Regions from separate parts of the Amycolatopsis sp. EV170708-02-1 genome, predicted to be linked through region 2. Evidence: riboswitches for the same ligand, from Rfam matches in the RefSeq annotation. Region 2 holds a riboswitch; the other holds the start of a gene.
What was found. Region 2 has a riboswitch for cobalamin ahead of MJQ72_RS24580 (prenyltransferase/squalene oxidase repeat-containing protein). Riboswitches for the same ligand answer to the same signal wherever they lie in the genome.

Region 1 (7,131 bases), 4.8 Mb from region 2:
CCCCGCCGCACCCGCTTCGCCGAAGCCCGCCGCCGCCGCTCCGGCTCCCGCCGCTTCGCCCGCCCCGTCGGCTTCCGCCGCGGTGTCGCCGTCGCCTGCCGCCGCTGTTCCGGCCGTCCCGGTGACCGCCCCGGAGCCGAAGGAGATGCCGAAGGTCTCGGACGTCGACTTCGTCGCCACCGACGGCGCCGCCTGCCGGATCGACGACCCCGACTGCGAAGCCTGCCAGTAAACATCCTCGTGAGTGGTAAGGACGGTTAGAACCGTCCTTACCACTCACGACCCCCGACTCGTGAAGTGAGCTTTCATGACCACCTTTGACGCCTCCACCGACGCCACCGGGCTCGGTGAGATCGAAGTCGGCGCCGCCCGCATCAACGTCGACGACAAGCGGATGATCAACGCCCGCGCCGACGTCAACCAGCTGCTGCCGATGAAGTACACCTGGGCGTGGGAGAAGTACCTCGCCGGCTGCAACAACCACTGGATGCCGACCGAGGTCGCCATGCAGGCCGACATCGCGCTGTGGAAGTCGCCCGACGGCCTCACCGAGGACGAGCGCACCATGCTCAAGCGCAACCTCGGCTTCTTCGCCACCGCGGAATCGCTGGTGGCCAACAACATCGTGCTCGCGGTGTACCGGCAGATCACCAACCCGAATGCCGCCAGTACCTGCTGCGCCAGGCGTTCGAGGAGGCCGTGCACACGCACACCTTCCAGTACATCTGCGAGAGCCTCGGCCTGGTCGAGGGCGAGCTGTTCAACATGTACCGCGAGGTCCCGTCGATCTCGGACAAGGACGCGTGGGCGCTGAAGTACACGCAGAACCTGGAGAACCCGGACTTCGAGACCGGGACGCCGGAAGCCGACCAGGCCTTCCTGCGTGACCTCGTCGCGTTCTACGTGATCTTCGAGGGCATGTGGTTCTACACCGGCTTCGCGCAGATCCTGTCGCTCGGCCGCCGGAACAAGATGGTCGGCATCGCCGAGCAGTACCAGTACATCCTGCGCGACGAGTCGATCCACCTGAACTTCGGCATCGACTGCATCAACCAGATCAAGATCGAGAACCCGCACCTGTGGACCGAGGAGTTCCAGGCCGAGGTCCGCACCATGCTCACCGAGGCGTGCGAACTCGAGGTCGCCTACGCCCGCGACACGATGCCGCGCGGCATGCTCGGGCTCTCGGCCGAGCTGATCGAGCAGTACATGCACTTCATCACCGACCGGCGGGCCCAGCAGATCGGTCTCGCGCCGATCTTCGGCGAGACCGAGAACCCGTTCCCGTGGATGTCGGAGGCGATGGACCTCAAGAAGGAGAAGAACTTCTTCGAGACCCGCGTCATCGAGTACCAGTCGGGCGGCGCCCTCGACTGGGACTGACCCCGAACGCGTAACTCGCGTGCTCAGACACGTAACTCGCGTGCCTGAGCGCGTAACTCACGTGATCGAGCACGGAACACGCCGGGCGGCTTCCGCCCGGCGTGTTCCGTTTCCAGACACGCGAGTGGAGTTGCCCCCTGGGAGCGGACACCTTGATTCCAGACACAGGTCTGGAGGGAGGATGTCCTGGTGTCTCGCAGGTCGAAGTATCCGGAGCAGTTCCGTCGTGACGCGATCGAGCTGGTGAACACGAGTGGTCGCCCGTTGCGTCAGATCGCTCGTGAGCTGGGTGTCAATCACGAGACCTTGCGGTCGTGGGTGAATGCCGCCAAACAGGCCGTGGAAGTCGGGCCGGTGGAGGATCGCGCGGTCGTCGATGAGGTGCAGCGGTTGCGGAAGCAGGTCGCTGAGCTGCAGAAAGAGAAGGAGATCCTGCGTCGAGCGGCCGCTTATTTTGCCAAAGAGATGGATCGATGATCTACCGCTACCGGTTCATCTCCGAGCATCGCGCCGAGTTCGGTGTGAAGCGGTTGTGTCAGGTCCTGGGTCTGCGCCGGCAGGGTTTCCACGAGTGGGCCGCGGCCGGGGCGGCCCGTGAGGCCGCGGCGGAACAGGAGCGGGAGCTGGTGGTGGTGATCGCGTCGATCCACGCGCAGCACCGGGGTGCCTATGGGCGGCCCCGGATCACCGCGGAGCTGCGCCGGCGCGGGCGGGTGGTGAACCACAAGCGGGTGGAGCGGTTGATGCGTGAGCAGGGCCTGGTCGGGAGCACCCGCCGCAAACGCCGGTCGCTCACCAAGGCCGATCCGTCGCCGGTCGCGGTGGTCCAGGATCTGATCCGCCGTGATTTCACTGCCGAGCGCCCTGGTCAGCGGTTCGTCGGGGACATCACCTATCTGCCCACGTTCCAGGGCTGGCTTTACCTGGCCACGGTGATCGATCTGCACAACCGTGAGGTCGTCGGGCACGCGATGGGCGATCACCTGCGCACAGACCTGGTCTGCGACGCGATCGCCCTGGCCACCGCACGCGGCTTGATCCGCCCCGACGCGGTGTTCCACTCCGACCGCGGCGTCCAGTACACCTCCGGCCGATTCCGCGCCGCGCTCACCGAGCACAGGATCCGGTCCTCGATCGGACGGGCCGGATCCTGCTACGACAACGCCGTCGCCGAGTCGTTCTTCGCCACCCTCAAAACCGAGATCGGCACCACCATCTGGCGCACCCGTGACCAGGCACGACACGACCTATACCGCTACCTCCACTACTACAACCACGACCGTCTACATTCGACAGTCGGCCACCGAACACCCCACGAAACCCGAACCAGCTACAGCCACCACCAAACCGCGTGAAAACCCCGTGTCCGCCATCCGGGGACAACTCCACGAGTTGCGCCCTCAATCACGCGAGTTCGCCGTTCAATCACGCGTGTCGTCCGTCTGATCACGCGTGTCGTCCGGTTCGTCACATGTCCGGCGGCGCCGTTGCGTCCCTGAGTACGCTCCGAAGTGCTACTGGTTCGCCCGGCCGTCCAGGCCGGGCGAGGTAACAGGGAACCCGGTGCGAATCCGGGACTGCCCCGCAGCGGTATGTGGGAACGAAAGCCGTCACCGTGCGAGACACGGTAAAGCACTGGGACATGGCGCCCCGGGAAGCGACGGCCGGTAGGAGCGAGCGAGTCGCCCACGAGTCCGAAGACCTGCCCGTGGTACGCGCGCCGACGGCGTGCGTGAGTCCGGGCCTCGTGGGATGGGCACGACCGAACGGCGGTCACTCCTGCGCGCGCTCCGGGCTCCGACGACAAGCTCGCGAGGAGAGAGCTGTGACCGAAATCGGCACGACGGTGCTGGGCCACCCCCGGATCGGACCGGACAGGGAACTCAAGCGTTCACTCGAACGCTATTGGGCGCGCAAGATCGACGAAGCCGAGCTACTCGGCACCGGCCGCGCGCTGCGCACCCGCGCCTGGCGGGAACTCAAGGACGCGGGGCTCGATTCCGTCCCCTCCAACACGTTCTCCCATTACGACCAGGTGCTCGACACCACCGAGCTGTTCGGGGCGCTGCCGGAGCGCTTCACCACGCTTGGTCTCTCGCCGCTCGACACCTACTTCGCCGCCGCGCGCGGAGTGCAGGACGCGCCGGCGATGGAGATGACGAAGTGGTTCGACACGAACTACCACTACATCGTCCCCGAACTCGGCCCGGGCACGACGTTCTCGCTCACCGGCACCAAGCCGCTCGACGAGTACCGCGAAGCCCGCGCGATCGGCGTCGAGACGCGGCCGGTTCTGGTCGGACCGGTGACGTACCTGCTGCTCGCGAAGCCGGCTGAAGACGCACCGGAGGGTTTCCGCCCGCTGGAGCTGCTCGACAACCTTCTCGACGGCTACGTCGAACTGCTCCGCCGCCTGCACGACGAAGGCGTCGAGTGGGTCCAGCTCGACGAGCCCGCCTTCGCCGCGGACCGCACGGAGCGGGAGCTCAACGCGCTCATCCGCGCCTATCACCGCCTCGCGAAGGAGACCGCGCGGCCGAAGATCCTGGTCGCCGGGTACTTCGGCGGGCTCGGGCGCGCCCTCGGCGTGCTCGCCCGCTCCCCGATCGACGCCATCGCGGTCGACCTCGTCACCGATGGGTCCTTTGTGGACGCGGTCGCCGCCGAACCCGCCTTGCGGGACAAGGAGGTCCTGGCCGGTGTCGTGGACGGGCGCAACGTCTGGCGCACCGACCCGACCCGCGCGCTCAGCCGCGCGGCGATGCTGCTGGGCACCGCGAAGTCGGTCAGCGTGTCGACGTCCTGCTCGCTGCTGCACGTGCCCTACGACGTCGAGCGGGAGGACGGGCTCCACCCGCGCCTGAAGGGCTGGCTCGCTTTCGCCAGGCAGAAGGTCGACGAGGTCGTCCTTCTCGGGCGCGCCTTGAAGGAAGAAGGAGTCGACCTCTCGGCCGCCCGCGCCGCGGCCGCGGATCGCGCGACGGCGGCCGACCTGGCCGACTCCGGAGTACGCGCCCGGCTGGAGGCGTTGCGGCCGGAGGACACCGTCCGCTCCCCCTACGCCGAGCGCGCGGCGGCGCAGCAGGCCGCGCTGAAGCTGCCGCCGTTGCCGAGCACCACGATCGGCTCGTTCCCGCAGACCACCGAGGTCCGCAAAGCGCGGGCCGCGCACAAGGCGGGTTCGCTCGACGACGCGGGCTACGAAGCCGCGATGAAGGCGGAGATCGAGCGCGTCGTCCGGCTGCAGGAAGACCTCGGCCTCGACGTGCTGGTGCACGGCGAGCCCGAGCGCAACGACATGGTGCAGTACTTCGCCGAACGGCTGGCCGGGTTCGCGGCCACCGACTTCGGCTGGGTGCAGTCCTACGGTTCGCGCTGCGTCCGGCCGCCGATCCTGTACGGCGACGTCTCCCGCCCGGAGCCGATGACGGTCGAGTGGGCCCGCTACGCGCAAGGCCTCACCGGCAAACCCGTCAAGGGCATGCTGACCGGGCCGGTGACGATCCTGGCGTGGTCCTTCGTCCGCGACGATCAGCCGCTGGGCGAGACCGCCCGTCAGGTGGCGCTGGCCATCCGCGACGAGGTGCACGACCTCCAGGAGGCGGGCATCCGCGTCATCCAGGTCGACGAGCCGGCGCTGCGGGAGCTGCTCCCCCTGCACGCGGCGGCGCACGAGGCGTACTTCGCGTGGGCGGTTTCGTCGTTCCGGCTGGCGACTTCCGGGATCGACGACGCCACCCAGATCCACACGCATATGTGCTATTCGGAGTTCGGTGAGGTGGTCAAGGCGATCGACGCGCTCGACGCCGACGTCACCAGCATCGAGGCCGCGCGGTCGAAGATGGAGGTCGTCACCGACCTCGGCGCGGCGGGCTACGGCCGCGGTGTCGGGCCGGGTGTCTACGACATCCACTCCCCGCGCGTGCCCGGCGTCGACGAGGTCAGCGACCTGCTGAGGACCGCGGTCGGCGCCGTGCCTGCCGAGCGGATCTGGGTCAACCCGGACTGCGGCCTGAAGACCCGCGGCTACGCCGAGGTCGAACCGGCCCTGCGGAACCTGGTCGCGGCCGCCCGCGTGGTCCGCTCCGAGCTGGCCTGACCGGTCCGTGAGGGCCTCCTTCCCTACCTTCAAGGTAGTGAAGGAGGCCCTCACGGAACTTCCATCGAGGTATTGTCAGGACGTCAACAAGGGTGCGATGGTGGACCGGTAACCGATCTCAGCGGGGAGATGGTCACCATGGCGAACGCCGTCGAAAAGGTCACCGGGGCGCTGCGCGAGCGGGTTCCGCCGCTCACTTCGATCCCCCTGCCACGCTCGGTCGACCAGCGCTGGCTCGGCGCGACCTGGCCGGTCCGCGAACTCGCGCCCGCCCCGCCGGGCCTCAAACCCGTCCTCGGCGACGAAGGCCCGCCGGTCGTCGGGCACGCGCTGGACTTCATGCGCTTCGGCATCGAGTTCGGCCTCAAACGCTACGAGACCTACGGGCCGGTGTCGTGGATGGGCGCGTTCGGACGCCGCATCGTCGCGCTCACCGGCCCGGAGGCCACCCAGATCGCGCTGGTGAACAAGGACAAGGCCTTCTCCCAGGAGGGCTGGAAGTTCTTCATCGAGCAGTTCTTCGACCGCGGCCTCATGCTGCTCGACTTCGGCGAGCACCATCTGCACCGCCGGATCATGCAGGCGGCGTTCACCCGGCAACGGCTCACCGGGTACGTCGACCAGATGGGACCGGCCCTGCGCGACGGCATCGCCGCGTGGGCCGACCGGCCGAACCCGCGGATCTACTGGTCCCTCAAACAGCTCACGCTCGACGTCGCGACGCGCGTGTTCATGGGCATGCGCTCCGGCGACGACGCGGCCGCGATCAACCGCGCGTTCGTGAACTCCGTGCGCGCGGGCACGGCCATCGTCCGGTTCCCCGTTCCCGGCGGCCGCTGGGCCGCGGGATTGCACGGCCGCAAGGTCCTCGAACGCTACTTTTCGGCGAACCTGCCCGCGAAACGGGCGAGCGACGGCGACGACCTCTTCACCGCGTTGTGCCACGCCACCACCGAAGACGGCGACCGCTTCACCGACTCCGACGTCGTCAACCACATGATCTTCCTGATGATGGCCGCGCACGACACGTCGACCATCACCAGCGCCGCCGCCGTCTACCACCTCGCCAAGAACCCCGAATGGCAGGAACGCGCGCGCCAGGAATCGCTCGCGCTCGGCGACGACGTGCCGGACATCGAGGCGCTGGAGACGCTGACGACGCTGGACCTGGTGATCAAGGAGGCCCTGCGGCTGGTGGCCCCGGTTCCTTCCCTGACCAGGAAGACCGTGAAGGACACCGAGGTTCTGGGGCATTTCATTCCCGAAGGGACACTCGTCGGGGTCTCTCCGACCGTCAACCATTTCTCGCCGGAACACTGGACCGACCCGATGCGGTTCGACCCGGACCGGTTCGGCGAGGACCGCCGGGAGGACAAGTCGCATCGTTACGCGTGGATGCCGTTCGGCGGCGGGGCGCACAAGTGCATCGGGCTGCATTTCGGGACGTTCGAAGTGAAGGCGCTGCTGCACGAGATGCTGCGGGCGTACCGGTGGTCGGTCCCGGAGGGCTACACCGCGCGCTGGGATTACGTCTCGCTGCCCGTTCCCGCGGACGGCCTGCCGATCCGGCTGGCCGCCCGCTGAAGCCGGACCAAACGGACAACCACGATCGAGTACTCTTGGTAACTTCCGGTCACCACTCGTGTAGC
Region 2 (7,131 bases):
AGACGAACGCCGACACGCGCCGCTCGGTCCAGGCGTTCGGGCGTCTGGTCGGCGGCGCGGTGTCCGTGTGCGGACGGGCGACCAGCGCGGTGACGGCGGCGGCTGTCGCGGCGAGGTCGCCGGAGCCGCACTCGGCGGTGTCGAGGTGCTTCGGGAAGGTGCCGTCCGCGCACTGGCGGGAGAGGAGCAGTTCGACCGCGGGGCCGGGGTCGGCGGCGGTGGCGAGCACCGCCCAGGCGTGCCGCTCGACCGTCCGGTCGGCGTCGGCGAACGAACCGGTGTCGGTGAACTCGCCGTCGGCACCGCGCAGTTTCACCAGATCGGCGCGCAACGGCCCGGCTGCGTCCGACTTCGCGAATTCGGCCACCAGCACGAGTTTCGCGAGCGGTTCGGCGTACGACGCCTCGCCCTGTTCGTACGGCGCACCGTGGGCGTAGGCCTGCACGGATTCCGGCTTCAGAAGGAACTGCGAAGCGCGGGCGACCGAATCCGGCCGCTGGTCCAGCGCCCGCAGAGCCAGCACCACATCGGCGGTGGCGTCGTAGTCGACGTAGGTCTTGCCGCCCTCGGTGACCTCGACGTGGTCGCCGCCGACGAGCCGGTTCGTCAGGTAGGCAGCGAGACGGGCGGCCGGGGTCGCGTCGGCCGGGGCGGTGACCGCCGCCACCGTGGACACCCGGGCACCGGTGGACGCCCTGGGCGTGACGAACTTTTCGGGTTTCGGAGCAGGCTTGTGCGGCTGCGTCGTCGGGGCCGGGGTTTCCGGGACGCCGGTGGCCGGCGGCAGGGTTTCGCCCTTCGCGAGCGCGTAGAACCCGACCTGTGACAACCCGAGCGAAGCCTGCGCGCTAGCGCGGATCCAGGTGTCGAGGCCACTGATGCCGGAGGAACGCGCGGCCTCGTAGGACGCGGGGTCGTAGGCGATCGCGCCGAGTTCGCCCGCGAGCTTGTTCCCGGCGTCGGCCGCGGCGTTCGCCTGCGCGGATTTGAGGTACCGCATGCCCTTGTCCACCGCCGCGTCCGCGCCGCCGGCGTCGGCGAGTGCTTGGACGATCAGGCCGGTGCTGTTGGTGTTCGGCGCCTCGGTGCCGACGCCGCCGCCCCAGCCGCCGCCGGGCGTCTGGTTCGCTTTGAGCCAGGAGACGGCCTTGCCGATCGGAGCGTCGAGACCGGCCGCGCCCGCCTTCTTCGCGGCGAGCAGCGCCGAGAGGGCGAGGCCGGTGGCGTCGCCGTCGGTCGGGGAAAGGCCGGGCGCTTTGCCCTCGTCGCAGGTCGAGACCTTGCGGCCGTCCGGGGTGACGTGGTCGCCGGTCTCCTTCGTCGGGATGTAGGAGAACAGGACGCGGAAGTAGCCCTCGGAGCATTGCTGGGTCAGCAGCTTGTCGATGGCGAGCCGGTCGTTCACGCCCGCGGCGGCGAGGCCGATCACCCCGAGCGCCTGGCCGAACATGTTCGCGTTGTTGCTCACCGCGTCGGCGAGCGCGGGATCCTTGGCGTAATCGCTGATCCGGCCCTTGTCGGGGCCCTTGCGCATGATCGCGCCCTGGGTCTCGGCGACCAGGTCGTAGCCGTCGAAGGCCCGGGGATTCCGGCCGGAGACCTGGGCGGCGACCAGTGTCTTCGCCACGGCGCCGCCGACGACGATCTTGTCGTACCCGGCGCCGGGGGCGAGCCCGTCCCAGGTGAAGTAGTCGGTGGCGTGGCCCTGGTCGTCGAGGAACTTCACGATCGGCTCGGCCCGCGCGCCTTCTCCCGCGGCGTACATCGCGAAGAGCACGTCGAGCATCAAGCCGTGGTCGGGCAGTGAGCCGCCGCTGGGGTTCTCGAGCGTGCCGTCCGGCTTCAGCTTCGCCGCGAGCCAGCGGGAACTCGCCTTCGCCGCGCCCGGATCGTTCGCGGCCGTCGCCGTCCCGGCGAACGGTGCGGCGATCACGGCGACGCTGACGGCGAAGGCCGTCGCGGCCAGGTACCCGCGGCGCATGACTCCTCCTTGCGGCATGGCGGAGGACAGCGCGGGACGCCGCAGTCACCCCTGTTTATCGCGACAGTGGTTCGTTCATCCGCCCGTTCGGTATCCCGGCTCGCCCTGCGAAAGGGCCCACGGTTGCGCGACAGCGCCGGATTTCGACCGGCTTCCCCGTCACGGGCGGCGGTGTTCTGTTGTCGAGCCAGCCGAGGTTAACACCCGTTCACCTCAGGCAGGTACCGCTGACCAGGTCGGTAGCCAGGATCACATCGGCACCCGGCGGTATCCCGCATTCGACCGGGGTGAGAGTCTTCTGGCGCGGTCGTGGGGGAAGTCCGGTGAGAGTCCGGCGCTGTCCCGCAACGGTGTGCCTTCCTGGCGAGCCCGGTCACCCACGTCGCGCGGTGTCACCGACTCCTGTCGTGGAAATGCGGGAAAGGGTTCTCATGAGACGTTTGGTTTTCGCTGTCGCCGTGCTGTGCGGCATCGGGCTGGCCGCCGCCCCGGCGGCGGCCGCGGCCACCCACCACAAGGCGGACGCCGCCGCGGGCTGGCTCGCCAGGCAGATGACCGACGGCGAACGGTTCGAGGCCGACTTCGGCGGTCAGAAGTTCCCCGACCAGGGCCTGACGATCGACGCGATCTTCGCGTTCGCCGCGGCCGGGGTGTCCGACACGAACGCGGGCAAGGCGATCGCCTGGCTGGCGAAACCGGAGATCACCACCGGCTACGTCGGCGGCGGCACCGAGGCCTACGCGGGCGCGCACGCCAAGCTGATGCTTGCCGCGCAGATCCGCGGCAAGGACCCCGCGTCGTTCGGCGGCGTCGACCTGAAGGCGGGCCTTCTCTCGCTGCTCACGCCGTCCGGCCGGTTCTCCGACCGGTCCGAATACGGCGACTACTCCAACGCCCTCTCGCAGTCGCTCGCCCTCCTGGCGCTGGACCGCACGCCCGGCGGCGCCCCGGCACCGGCCGTGACGTTCCTCGCGAGCACCCAGTGCGCGGACGGCGGTTTCCCGCTGAACTTCGGCGAGGCGACGTGCACGAGCGACGTCGACGCGACCGCGACGGTCGTGCAGGCCCTGCGCGCCACCGGCGACGCGGTGAACGCCGGCGAGGGCACCTCCTGGCTGGTCACGAAGCAGCACGCGAACGGCGGCTTCGGCTTCGGCACGAATGCGCCCAACGCCAACAGCACCGGCCTCGCCGCGGAAGCGCTGGCCGGTCACCGTCCCGCCGCCGCGATCAAGGCGCGGGAATTCCTGCGGTCGCTGCAGACCGGCTGCGCCGGCGCCGAAGCGGACCGCGGCGCGATCGCCTACGACGCCACCGGCCTGAACCCGGCGACCGCCCCGCGCGCGACCGCGCAGGCGATCCTCGGCCTGGCGAGGGTGCCGCTGAGCGAACTGCACGGCGGTGGACGTCCGCAGGCACCGGTACTCACCTGCCCCTGACGTCACCTCGTGAGTGGTAAGGACGGTTCTAACCGTCCTTACCACTCACGAGGCGGTTCACTCACCGGCGGCGACCCGGCGCGCGAGTTCCACGCGTGACCGCACTCCCAGCGCGGTGAAGATGTTCCGCAGGTGGTGGTCCACCGTGCGGTGGCTGATCACCAGCCGCCGCGCGATCTCCTTGTTCGTCTCCCCCGCCGCCACCAGCCGGGTGATCGCGTCCTGTTGCGGGGTGAGCCCGGCGAGCGATCGGTGCGGCACGTCGACGGTCTCGCCCGCCGCCCGCAGCCCCGCTCTCGCCCGTTCGGCGAACCGGGCCGCGCCGACGTTTTCGAAGCCGCGCAAGGCATCTCGGAACTGGTCGCGGGCGTCGCGGGTCCGGCGATGCCGTCGCAGCAGGGTGGCGTACGCGAACCGCGTCCTGGCGAGTTCCATCGCGCCGCCCGCCCGCCGGTGCGCCTCGACGGCCAGCCGGAAACGCCGTTCCGCCACGGCGGGATCCGACGCCATCAGCGCGTGACAGCGGTGGCTCAGCGCGAGCCAGCAGGGTTCCGCACCGGCCAGGGTCCAGCGGTCGAACACCTCCTGCGCGGCACGGGCGCGTTCGGGCCGTCCGGCACAGACGGCCGCCTCGACGAGTTGCGGAGTGGCCAGCACGCGGATCACCGGCTGGTCGCCGGAGACGCCCGAAGCGAGATCTTCGAGCCTGCTGAGCGCGTCGTCGGGCCGGTCCTCGGCCAGATCCAGGCACGCGTGCGCCCACGCGGCGACGGCGGCGGGCCTGCCGAGGCCGCGTTCGGCGATGCCTTCGGCCGCTTCGTCCAGTTCCGGCGCGCGGTCGCCGAGGAGCGCGGCGGCCAGCCCCAGCAACGTCAAATGCTCCATCCGCAGGTTGTGGGGCGCGCGCAATCCGTCGCGGGACGCCGCCCGCGCACAGGGGATCCGGTCGAGCGCGATGGCCGAAAGCGAAAGGTAGACCAGCGCCCACGGCAGTTCCGCGTGCCGTTTGCCGAGCCGGGCTCGGCTCACCGCCGCCGCCGCGTACTCGTGCGCCTGCTCCGCATGCCCGCGAGCGAAGGCCGCTTCGGCGGCCCAGACGGCTCCGGCGACGTCGGTGTCGGCCATCCCCTTGGCGACGGCGTCCTCCAGCGGGGCGACGGCGTCGTCGTGCCGTCCGGCGTAAACCGAGGTCAAACCGCGGAAGTGCGCGAACGCCAGACCTTCTCCGGCCGGGACCGCCCGCGCCAACGCCCGGTAGCCGCTCAAATCGCCGCCGAGCCGCCGCGCCTCGCCCGCCAGCAGGAGCGCGGCGGCCGGATCGGGCAGCAGTTCCGCCGCCGTGCCGAGTTCGTGGGTGGCGACGGCGGGATCGCCGTCCCGCAGCTCGATCTCCCCGTGCAGCAACGCCACCGCCCCGGGCTCGGCGTCGACCCTCGACAGCAGCAGCCGCGCCCATCCCGGCCGGCCCGCCTGCCAGGCCGCGTCCGCCGCCGCCAGCAGCCGGGCCGTCCGCGCCGCCGGATCGGCGGTCAGCGCGGCGGCGCGTTCGAGGTGCCGAGCAGCGGCGGCGTGGTCCACCGCGGGTGCCGCGGCGAGCGCGTCCGCGAGTGGCGCGGACGGCGTGGCCGTCGCCATCGCACGATGCCAGAGCGCCTCCGGTCCTTCCTCGACCGACGCCAGCCGCGCGTGCGCCGCCCGGCGATCGGCCGGGGACGCCGCCGCGTACCAAGTCGCCTTCCGCGCGGAAAAGTCCATGCAAGCGCCGAGAAACCGGAGACGCTCGTCGAGCGGCATCGCCTCGAGCTCGGCCGCGTACCGAGGCAGACGGTCGCGCAGGATCGGCGAAACCGGCTCCCGCCCGGCCGCCTGCGCGGGTGTCAGCGAGGCCGCCAGCGCGACCAGGTCGGCGGGATTCCCGTCGCCCAGGTCGACCAGCTGCGGGCGTACCCCGGCGGGCACGCCGCGGTCGCGCAGCACCTGGTCGGCGGCGGACTCGCTCAACGGTGGCAGCTCGACGGAGTCGAACTCGTCCGACTCGGATCGCGACGCGAGCACCATCCCGACCGGCGCGCCCGCCAAGCGCCGGGCCGCGAAACCCAGTGCCGCCAAGGACTCCTGGTCGACCCAGTGCGCGTCGTCGACCCAGCAGATCGTCGGAGCCGAGACGGCGCCGAGCCGGTCTCGCGCCTCCGCGCCGCTGGAGACCGAAGCCCCGAACATCCGCTGCAGGGCGCCGTACGGCAGCGTGCTTTCCGCCCGCAGGCCCCGCACACCGACGAGGCGGACACCGAGGGTGGCGCGCAGCGCGGTGAGCAGGGCCGATTTACCCAGCCCTTCCGTGCCGCGGATCAGCACGGCGCGCCCGGTGGCCGAGCGCAGCCCACCGAAGAGGTCGTCCCTGCCCCGCAACGGGTACACAGGCATCCACGCCTCCTCGAGATCCCTCTCGATGAAACACCAGGCGCAAGTGTTTCACAAGGTCTTGCTCGGCACCCGTCCTTCCACGAGCGCTCCGAGCAGCGTCGACGCCGCGTCGAGATCGGGCGCCCGGGAGGCCAGGACGTCCGAATACAGGAACGCCTCCCCCAGCCGCACGATGGCGTAACAGAGGCTGTCCAGACCGACGCTGGGCTCGAAACCACCCGCGTCGACGTCGCGGCGCAGCAGCTCGACGTGCGCGGCGATCACCCTCGGCTGGACCCGGCCGTCCGGGTCGGTGAGCAGCCTGATCGCCAGCACCGGCTCGTCGTCGAGAAAGCGCCGGAACCCCGCGCTCGCCGCCAGCACCGACCGGTATTCCCGCATGATCGCGAGACAGCGCAGTTCACCGGCCGCGTTGCGCACCACGTCGCCCTCTTCGCGCTCCCAGGTGCGCGCGGCGGCCGTCAGGGTGCGCTCGGACAGGTAGTAGAGGGCATCACCGAGCAGGTCTTCCCGGTTTCCGACGCGACGGAACAGGGTGCTGCGCGAGATGCCCAGGTCTTGGGCGAAGGCGGAGGTGTCGACGCGGACGCCGCGATCGATCCACCGGGCCGCCGCGCGGACTATGTCCTCGGCTGAGGGATTCACGATCGCCGATCGTACGGGCGCCCGGCCCGGTGAGGGCGGCCGCGGACCGACACTGGCGATTTCACCGATGCAGCCCCCACCCGCCCTTTGCCACAGTCCATCACCACGGACTGTGTTCAACGGCGAACGGAGACGGCACCATGCGTAGTACGACCCGGATCCTTTGTGGACTGGCCACCGTCGCGGCACTCACTGTCGCCCCCGCGGCCTACGCCGCCGAGAACCCCTACGAACGAGGACCGGACCCGACGGAAAGCAGCATCGAAGCCTCCCGCGGCTCTTTCGCGGTGTCGCAGACCTCCGTGTCGAGCCTGGCCGTCACCGGCTTCGGCGGCGGAACCATCTACTACCCGACCAGCACCGCGCAGGGCACGTTCGGCGCGGTCGCCATCTCGCCGGGGTTCACCGCGACGCAGTCGAGTATCGCGTGGATGGGCCCGAGGCTGGCGTCGCAGGGCTTCGTGGTGTTCACGATCGACACCAACACCATCTACGACCAGCCCGACAGCCGCGGTGACCAGCTGCTGGCCGCGCTCGACTACCTGACCCAGCGCAGCACGGTCCGCTCCCGCATCGACACCACCCGGCTCGCGGTGGCGGGGCACTCGATGGGCGGCGGCGGCTCGCTCGAAGCCGCGCAGG

Region 1: linked by a shared signal. The riboswitch ahead of metE (5-methyltetrahydropteroyltriglutamate--homocysteine S-methyltransferase) and the one ahead of MJQ72_RS24580 (prenyltransferase/squalene oxidase repeat-containing protein) in region 2 are both predicted to bind cobalamin.

What each region holds. Positions count from the first base shown of each region.
Region 1 covers NZ_CP092497.1:588,903-596,033, forward strand. Annotated here, with positions in the region: gene MJQ72_RS02455 (ribonucleoside-diphosphate reductase subunit alpha) at 1-232, shown strand, start outside; partial or broken gene MJQ72_RS02460 (ribonucleotide-diphosphate reductase subunit beta) at 308-1,383, shown strand; gene MJQ72_RS02465 (transposase) at 1,573-1,860, shown strand; gene MJQ72_RS02470 (IS3 family transposase) at 1,857-2,738, shown strand; cobalamin riboswitch at 2,885-3,108, shown strand; gene metE (5-methyltetrahydropteroyltriglutamate--homocysteine S-methyltransferase) at 3,209-5,482, shown strand; gene MJQ72_RS02480 (cytochrome P450) at 5,621-7,066, shown strand.
Region 2 covers NZ_CP092497.1:5,407,614-5,414,744, forward strand. Annotated here, with positions in the region: gene MJQ72_RS24575 (hypothetical protein) at 1-1,981, opposite strand, end outside; cobalamin riboswitch at 2,071-2,138, opposite strand; cobalamin riboswitch at 2,250-2,381, shown strand; gene MJQ72_RS24580 (prenyltransferase/squalene oxidase repeat-containing protein) at 2,413-3,420, shown strand; gene MJQ72_RS24585 (LuxR family transcriptional regulator) at 3,478-5,844, opposite strand; gene MJQ72_RS24590 (QsdR family transcriptional regulator) at 5,893-6,489, opposite strand; gene MJQ72_RS24595 (serine aminopeptidase domain-containing protein) at 6,630-7,131, shown strand, end outside.